Regions from separate parts of the Stenotrophomonas sp. NA06056 genome, predicted to be linked through region 2. Evidence: riboswitches for the same ligand, from Rfam matches in the RefSeq annotation. Region 2 holds a riboswitch; the other holds the start of a gene.
The links. Region 2 has a riboswitch for glycine ahead of HUT07_RS01615 (trimeric intracellular cation channel family protein). Riboswitches for the same ligand answer to the same signal wherever they lie in the genome.

Region 1 (4,407 bases), 710 kb from region 2:
GACCTCCAGCAGGGCCAGCGTACGTGGCGGCTCGGCCAGCGCGGCCAGTTCTTCAAGAATACCGGCCACCGCCGGCAGCGCGGTTTCATCGGCCACCAGCAGCACCTGGCCGACACCCGCCGGCGGCTTCCACTCCCAACCTTCGCTGCTGTCGGCACAGTCGGCGTCGGGGGCCAGCAGCACCACGCGGTCGCCCGGACGGGCGTGGATGGCCCAGCGCGAGGCTGGCCCGGTCTCGCCATGCAGGACGAAATCCACGTCCACCTCGCACCGTTCCGCGCGCAGTTGACGGATGGTGTAGGTGCGCATCGGCGGTCGCGCGTCATCTGGCAGCGCCCGGTAACGGGCATACCAGTCTTCGCCGCTGGGCACGTGCGGCGCGTCCTGCCCGGGCAAGGGGAAGAACACCTTGATGCGTTGGTCCGGGCCTTCAGTCTTCATGCGCGCTACATCGGCGCCGGTGAACACCAGGCGGTCCAGAGAAGGAGAAAGAACGCGGCGCTCCTTCAGCGCCACCTCGAACAGGCGGTAGGTCTGCTGCGCAGCCATGGGGGTACCTCATGCGACGACATCGGAATGGCTGGCTGTCGTGCATCCACGAACCGGCTCGCTGGAAACCCCAGCCTAGCCCCTGCCCGCAGCGCCGCAAGGGGGCACTGCGCGATGCTGTGCCCTACCCCTGCGCGACGCTCAATGCGCCGTGCCGGCTGCCTCTGATGCGCGTTCGCGCTGATGCTCCCAGAACCAGAACAGGAAGCCGGCCGCGAAGAAGCCCGCCTGCCCCAGTGCCAGATGCAGCGGGCTGTCGTGCAGCAGCGGTGACACCACACCCGCCACCACGGTGCTGATCATCAGCTGCACGAAGGCCTGCAGCGACGAGGCCAGACCGCGCTGCTGCGGATACATGTCCAGCACTGCCAGCGCCAGGATCGGGAAGATCAGCGCCATGCCCATGCCGCCCAGGAAGATCGGCATCACCGCCCACGGCAACGCGAACTGCGGTGCCAGGCTGACGTAGCCGATGTTCAACACCGCAGAGACCGCACACAAGGTGAAGCCAAGGGAGACCTGCCGCGTCGGCGTGCTGTGCCCGGCCATGCGCCCGGACAGGAACGAACCGGTGGTCATGCCGCCGATGGTGGGAATGAACAGCCAGGCAAAGCCGCCCTCACCCAGGTGCAGGTGCTGCATCACGATGGCCGGCGCCGAGGAGATGTACAGGAAGATGCCGCCAAAGCCGATGCTGCCCGCCAGCGCCAGGCGCAGGAAACGCGGGTTGAAGCCGATGCGCACGTAGTCGCGCATCAACGTGCGTGGCGACAGTGCGACCCGTGCCTGCGCCGGATGGGTTTCCGGCAGGAAGCGCGCGGTGGCCGCCAGCAGCACCAGCGCGAATACCACCAGGAACCAGAAGATCAGCGGCCAGCCGGCACCGCTGAGCAGGATCCAGCCGCCGATGATTGGCGCGATGGCCGGGGCGATGCCGAACAGCATCGACACCTGGCTCATCAGCCGCTGCGCGTCGTGGCCGTGGTACAGGTCGCGGATCACCGCCCGGCCAACGATCATGCCGACACCGGCAGACAGGCCCTGCAGCGCGCGGAACGCCAGCAGCGTGGTCAGGTCGGTGGACAACGCGCAGCCCACCGAGGCGCCGACGAAGATCACCAGGCCGCCGAGGATCACCCGCTTGCGCCCCCACGCATCGGACAGCGGGCCGTGGGCCAGGCTCATCAGGCCGTAGAACAGCAGGTAGACGCTGATGGTCTGCTGCACGGCCACCTCGTCCACCGCCAGGCGCTGGGCCAGCTGCGGGAATGCAGGAAAGATGGTGTCGATCGAGAACGGACCGAACATGGCCAGGCCAGCGAGCAACAGGGCCATGCGGCGGGTGGAAGGAGCAACAGCGGCGGTCATCGGGCAAGCGTCCGGCAGGGCCATGCGTGACACGCACGGCGGGCGCCGATCCCCTGCAGCAGGGACGGCGCCAGATGAATACGAGAATCCGCCCATCATAGGTGGGGAATGCGCGCGATGCCATGCACGGGTGCACAGAACGCACGCCCGGGCCATCGGCCATTCAGGCCTGTGAGGCCGTTGCGGGCCACCGTCGGGCGCCGGCAAGAGGCTATAATCGGCGGGCAACATGGTGGGAGAAGCAGGTCACCGCTGCCGAAGGCGCAACGCCCGTAATCGCTCAGGCCCGATACCACCCGTAACAGAACTCTGGAGAGACCGGTTCGATCCGGCGCCGAAGGGGCACGAAGCTGCGGTTTCCCGCGCTTTTAAACTCTCAGGCAAAAGGACAGAGGGGCGCCCGCAGACCGCCGACCGGCGGCTTGTGCCCGTGCGTGTGCCCTTTCCTGACGGATCCTTCGCCATGTCCCAGAACACCCCTTCCCTGCGTGAGCTCGAGCACCATTCCGCGTTCGTCGAGCGTCACATCGGCCCCAACGATGCCGAGATCGCGCAGATGCTCGGCGTCATCGGCCACGCCTCGCTGGATGCGATGACCGATGCCATCGTCCCGGCCAAGATCAAGTCGCCGGCACCGCTGGCGCTGCCGGAGTCGATCACCGAAGTGCAGGCGCTGGCGAAGATCCGCGCGATCGCCGACAAGAACACCGTGCTGCGCAGCTTCATCGGCCAGGGCTACTACGGTACCCACACGCCGAACGTGATCCTGCGCAACATCCTGGAAAACCCGGCCTGGTACACCGCCTACACCCCGTACCAGGCGGAAATCTCGCAGGGCCGCATGGAAGCGCTGATCAACTTCCAGACCCTGTGCGCCGACCTGACCGGCATGGAAATCGCCAACGCCTCACTGCTGGACGAAGCCACTGCCGCCGCTGAAGCAATGACCCTGGCCAAGCGTTCGGCCAAGTCGAAGTCGGACACCTTCTTCGTGCATGACGCCGTGCACCCGCAGACGCTGGAACTGCTGCGCACCCGCGCCGAGCCCATGGGCATCGTGCTGCGCGTCGGCACTCCGGCCGAAGCGCTGGAAGCGGAAGCCTTCGGCCTGCTGCTGCAGTACCCGGATACCTTCGGCCAGGTGGGCGACTACAAGGCGCTGGTCGATGCCGTGCATGCGCGCGGCGGCCTGGTGGCCGTGGCCACCGACCTGCTGGCCCTGACCCTGCTGGCCGCCCCGGGCGAATGGGGTGCGGACATCGTGGTCGGCAACAGCCAGCGTTTCGGCGTGCCGTTCGGCTTCGGTGGCCCGCATGCTGCGTTCATGGCCTGCCGTGACGCCTACAAGCGTTCGATGCCGGGCCGCCTGATCGGCGTCTCGATCGACGCGCAGGGCAACCCGGCCTACCGCCTGACCCTGCAGACCCGCGAGCAGCACATCCGCCGCGAGAAGGCCACCTCCAACATCTGTACCGCGCAGGTGCTGCTGGCGGTGATGGCCTCGATGTACGCCGTCTACCACGGCCCGGAAGGCCTGACCCGCATTGCCCGCCGCACCCATCGCCTGGCCTCGATCCTGGCCGCAGCGCTGCGCAATGCCGGCGTGCAGGTCGGTGGCGATTTCTTCGACACCCTGCATGTCACCGGTGTGCACGCCGATGAGATCCATGCCAAGGCCCGCGCCGCCGGCTACAACCTGCGCGCGATCGACAGCGACTCGGTCGGCATCAGCCTGGACGAAACCACCACCCGCGCCGACATCGTGGCCCTGGCCGCGGTGTTCGGTGCGCAGCTGGATGTGGACGCACTGGACGCCAGCACCGCCGATGCGCTGCCGGCCGGTCTGCTGCGCCAGTCCGCGTTCCTGACCCACCCGGTGTTCAACACCCACCACAGCGAGCACGAACTGCTGCGCTACCTGCGTTCGCTGGCCGACAAGGACCTGGCGATGGACCGCACGATGATCCCGCTGGGTTCTTGCACCATGAAGCTCAACGCCACCGCCGAGATGATCCCGGTGACCTGGCCGGAGTTCTCGCAGATCCACCCGCTGGTACCGGCCGACCAAGCGCTGGGCTACAAGGAACTGATCGATTCGCTGGAAGCGATGCTGGTCGAGTGCACCGGCTACGACGCGGTCAGCCTGCAGCCGAACTCCGGCGCGCAGGGCGAGTACGCCGGCCTGCTGGCGATCCGCGCCTACCACCGCTCGCGCGGCGAAGATCATCGTGACATCTGCCTGATCCCGGATTCGGCGCACGGCACCAACCCGGCCTCGGCACAGATGTGCGGCATGAAGGTCGTGGTGACCAAGACCGATGCCAACGGCAACGTCGACGTCGAGGACATCCGCCTCAACGCCGAGAAGTACAGCGATCGCCTGGCCGCGATCATGATGACCTACCCGTCCACGCATGGCGTGTTCGAGGAGGAAGTGGTCGAGATCTGCGAGATCATCCACAAGCACGGCGGCCAGGTGTACACCGACGG
Region 2 (4,407 bases):
AGCAGCAGCGCCACCATCAGCAGCGTGGTGGCGACCGGGCGCAGGATGAAGGCACGCGAGAGGTTCATGCGCCGGCCTTGGTCGATGCCTCCTCGGTGATGATCTCCACCGCGGTGCCGTCTTCCAGCCCGTCGATGCCTTCGATCACCACCTTGTCACCGGCCACCAGGCCGGAGCGCACCGCAACGCGACCGTCATCCGCCGGGCCGAGCACCACCGTGCGCCGTTGTGCCTTGTTGTCCTTGTCGATGATGTGCACGTAGTTGCCCTGGCTGCCGAACTGCACGGCGGCATCGGGAACCAGCAGTGCGGGATGCTCACCCAGCTGCAGGCGCACATTGACGAACTGGTTGGGGAACAGCGCCTGATCGGCGTTGTCGAACTGCGCGCGCAGCTTCAGCGTGCCGGTGGCGGTATCGATGCGGTTGTCGACGCTGGACAGGATGCCGCTGGCAAGCTGCCGGCGTTCTTCGCGGTCCCAGCTTTCCACCGCCAGCGCCGGCTGCGCCTGCACCGCGTCGAGCAGGGCGGGAAGCTCCGGTTCGGGGACGGTGAACAGCACGCTGATCGGCGCCGTCTGCGCCAGCGTGACCAGGCCCTCGGTATCGCTAGCGTGCACCAGGTTGCCGACGTCCAGCCGACGCAGGCCGACACGGCCGCTGACCGGGGCGACGATGCGCGTGTACTGCAGCTGCAGCCGCGCTTCGTCCACCGACGCCTGGTCGCTGAGGCGACGTCCCTGCAGCTGGCGCACCTTGCTCTGCTGGTCGCTCAGTTCCTGGGCCGACACGAAGTGCTGGCGCTGCAGTTCACCGAAGCGCTGCAACTGGCGCTCGGCATTCTCCAGCTCGGCCAGGTTCTGCTGTTGCGTACCCAGTGTCTGCGCAAGCTTCACCTGGTAGGGGCGGGGATCGATCTGTGCCAGCAGGTCACCTGCCTTGACCTGCTGGCCCTCCTGGAAATGCAGGCGCATCAGTTCGCCGTCCACGCGGCTGCGCACCACCACGCTGTGCAGCGGGGTGACCGTGCCGACCGCCTTGATCCGCAGCACCAGCGGTTCTGCGCTGGCGCGGGCGATGCGTACCGGCACGGCCTTGCCGGCGCCGGCCTGTTCGCCATCGCCCGTTTCGGCATGCGGCCACAGCCACCACGCCAGGCCAGCGACAAGGGCAAGACCGGCCACGACCAGCAGCGGACGGGCACGGCGGAAGCGGGAGTTTTCGGCGACAGACATGGGGCATCCTGCGCCCTGCGTGCACGCAGGGTCATGCGGGCCCGTCGACACCACGAAGGGTCACGGGCAGCGGGGGAGGGGGTTGTCTGGCGGGGCCGCAGGCGCGGCGTGGCTGGATGCCGTCGCGCGTGCGACGGGGCGCCAATGGTAGCGGTTTACGCGGGCCGTCGCCGCGTGACCTTGGTCATGCAACGCAGCCGGAAATGCCGGCTGAAGGCCGGCATCACCGTCAAACGATCAATGCACTTCGTCGTGGTACACGAATTTCGGCATTTCCCAGCGGTAATGGATCGCCAGCAGGCGCACGGCGAACCCACCACCCAGGCAGCACAGGATCGCCGTGGCATCGGCTACGCCCCAGTGCAACAACAGCAGATACACCGCACCGGTCAGCAGCGAGATGATCGCGTACAGCTCCTTCTGGAAGATCAGTGGCACCTCGTTGCAGAGGATATCGCGCAGCACGCCGCCGAAGGCGCCGGTGAGCATGCCGGCGATCAGCACGATCGGCAGTGCATGGCCGGCTTCGCGCGCGATCGAGCAGCCGATCAGGGTGAAGGCAATCAGGCCCAGCCCGTCCAGCACCAGGAAGGTGCGGCGGAAATGGTGCATCCAACGCGCCACCCAGGTGGCAATCAGTGCCGCGCACACGGTGAAGCCCAGGTATTCGGGATGCTTCACCCAGCCCAGCGGGTAGTGGCCGAGCAGGATGTCGCGCAGCGAGCCGCCACCGAGGGCGGTGACGCAGGCGATCATGACCACGCCGAACAGGTCCATGCGGCGGCGGCCTGCAGACAGGGCGCCGGTCATGGCTTCGGCGGAAATGGCGATCAGGTAGATGATGGACAGCAGCATGGGCAGGCTCCGGGCGCGGTGGGGCCGGCCATGCGCGACCACCGCCACTGCCTGCGCAATGACGGGATGACGATGACCGGTGCCGCTCCCGCTGTCCTTTTGCCTGAGAGTTCAGCGGCGTGAGCCGCGTGCCCCTTCGGCGGATCGTCCCGGGCATGCCCGGTGACCTCTCTCCAGCTCGGCGAGTCGAATGCATGGTTGGTGGGATTCCAGCCCACCGGCCTGAGCGATCATGGGAGCCTGCGCCTTCGGCGGGCGCCAGCGTGGCGCCTCTCTCCTGCATTCGGCCGCCAGTATATCCGCTGCAGTGCAGCACGGCATAATCCGACCATGGTTTCGCCTTCCCGCCCCTGGTTCCTGTACCTGCTCGAATGCCGCGACGGCAGCTATTACGCCGGCATCAGCACCGACGTGCAGGCCCGTTTTGCCGCCCACCAGGCCGGCAAAGGCGCGCGCTACACCCGATCGCGGCCGCCCCTGCGGGTCCTGGCGGTACGCGAGTACCCGGACAGGGCAGCGGCCTCACGCGCCGAATGGGAGCTCAAGCAGCAGCCGCGCGAACGCAAGCTGGACTGGCTGCAGGCGCCGGATTCCGGCCTTCTGTAGAGCCGAGCCCACGCTCGGCTGCTGTTCCTGCTGCCCGATGGTGAAACCGAGCATGGGCTCGGCGCCACAGTAGATCCACGCCATGCGTGGATGGGGTGCACCCGGCCATGCCATGATCGCCCAGCCCTCAGCGCTGGAGACCCGGATGTCCACCGTTGCCCTGTTGTTCGCGCTTTCTGCAGCAGCCAGCCCCACTGCCGACGCCACCACGATCGCAGCCATCGAAGCCACCTGCCACGACTACGTCGACGGACAGCTGGAGGCCGACCCGCAGCGCGTCGCCCGTTCCCTGCACCCGGACCTGGCCAAGCGCGCGGTACTCGGCGATACACCCGACGAACGACTGGGATTGCGCCGCATGTCGAAGGAGGAGCTGGTCTCGCTGACAAAGCAGGGCGCACTGAAGACCCCAAAGGATCAATGGGACCGTCGCTGCACGGTGCTGGACGTGACCGGCAACGCCGCCTCGGTGCGGTTGGAAACGCCGTGGTTCGTGGACTATTTCCACATGGGGCGCTTCGAGCAGCGCTGGGTCATCGTCAACGCGCTGTGGTATCCGAAGCCGAAGGCGAAATGAGCAATGCGCGCCGCCGGTAAAGCGTGGCTTTCGGTCGTCGTGCTGGTAGCCGGTATCGCGCTGCTGCCTGGCCTTCTGTACCTGCTCGGACTGGCGCTGGTGGAAGGCTGGCCGAAGCCGGCTGATCGCGCGCCCAGTGGTGTGGCTGCGTGCAGCAGTGAACCGCGAACAGGATTTCAGCCGATGAATCCCTGGAGTTTCGCCGCGCAGTTCTTCGATCCTGGAGCGCTGAAGAAGGCGACTGATATCGAGCGCGAAGCGTTCTGGGTTGCACGCCGCCACCTGATGCGGCAGCCACGGCACGACATGCTGCGCTGGCACCTGAGCAGCACCTCGTTGACGATCTGGATCACCCGGCACTGGAGTGCGGCGCAGATTGGCGATACCGCAAGGAAGGAAGATTTCTGCCGCGCATGGTCGAAACGGCGTGTGCCCGGCGGCCCGATGAACCGGTAGATCCACGCCATGCGTGGATGATGTTGACGGAGTCAGAGCCCTTTCCTGCGGAAAGGGATCCGACCCCGTTGCATGCAGCCCTAGCGCTTCGGCCGCCGGTCTTCGCGGTCATCGCCAAAAATGATCCGCGCGCTGCGCTGGTAGCTCCAGTACGCCACCGCCCAGTTCAACAGCACCACGAGGCGGTTGCGGAAACCGATCAGGAAGAACACGTGCGCGGCCAGCCAGAACCACCAGGCCAGCACACCGGACAGCTGCAGCTTGCCCAGGTGCACGATCGCGGCCATGCGGCCGATGGTGGCCAGGTTGCCGAAGTCGGCGTACTTGAAAGGCCCCGGCGCGGGCTTGTCGTGCAGGCGTGCGCGGAGGGTTTCGGCCACATACTTGCCCATCTGCTTGGCGGCCGGTGCCACGCCCGGAACCGGCTTGCCGTTGGCCTGGCTCAGTGCGGCCAGGTCGCCTGCCACGAACAGTTCGGGATGGCCGGGCAGGGTAAGGTCGGGCTGCACCTGCACGCGTCCTGCGCGGTCCAGTGTCACGTGCAATGTGCGCGCCAGCGGTGAAGCGGCCACGCCGGCGGCCCAGACCACGGTGCGCGCGGGCACGAACTGGTCGCCCAGTTTGAAGCCCTGTCCATCGATGTGGCTGACCGGTGTGCCGGTCATCACTTCCACGCCCA

Region 1: another riboswitch for glycine. It lies ahead of gcvP (aminomethyl-transferring glycine dehydrogenase); the one in region 2 lies ahead of HUT07_RS01615 (trimeric intracellular cation channel family protein).

The regions. Positions count from the first base shown of each region.
Region 1 covers NZ_CP054931.1:1,071,880-1,076,286, reverse strand. Annotated here, with positions in the region: gene HUT07_RS04645 (siderophore-interacting protein) at 1-549, opposite strand, end outside; gene HUT07_RS04640 (multidrug effflux MFS transporter) at 691-1,917, opposite strand; glycine riboswitch at 2,217-2,319, shown strand; gene gcvP (aminomethyl-transferring glycine dehydrogenase) at 2,381-4,407, shown strand, end outside.
Region 2 covers NZ_CP054931.1:365,088-369,494, forward strand. Annotated here, with positions in the region: gene HUT07_RS01605 (multidrug efflux RND transporter permease subunit) at 1-68, opposite strand, end outside; gene HUT07_RS01610 (MdtA/MuxA family multidrug efflux RND transporter periplasmic adaptor subunit) at 65-1,234, opposite strand; gene HUT07_RS01615 (trimeric intracellular cation channel family protein) at 1,472-2,089, opposite strand; glycine riboswitch at 2,173-2,276, opposite strand; glycine riboswitch at 2,290-2,379, opposite strand; gene HUT07_RS01620 (GIY-YIG nuclease family protein) at 2,420-2,695, shown strand; gene HUT07_RS01625 (nuclear transport factor 2 family protein) at 2,841-3,272, shown strand; gene HUT07_RS01630 (hypothetical protein) at 3,276-3,728, shown strand; gene HUT07_RS01635 (NAD(P)/FAD-dependent oxidoreductase) at 3,809-4,407, opposite strand, start outside.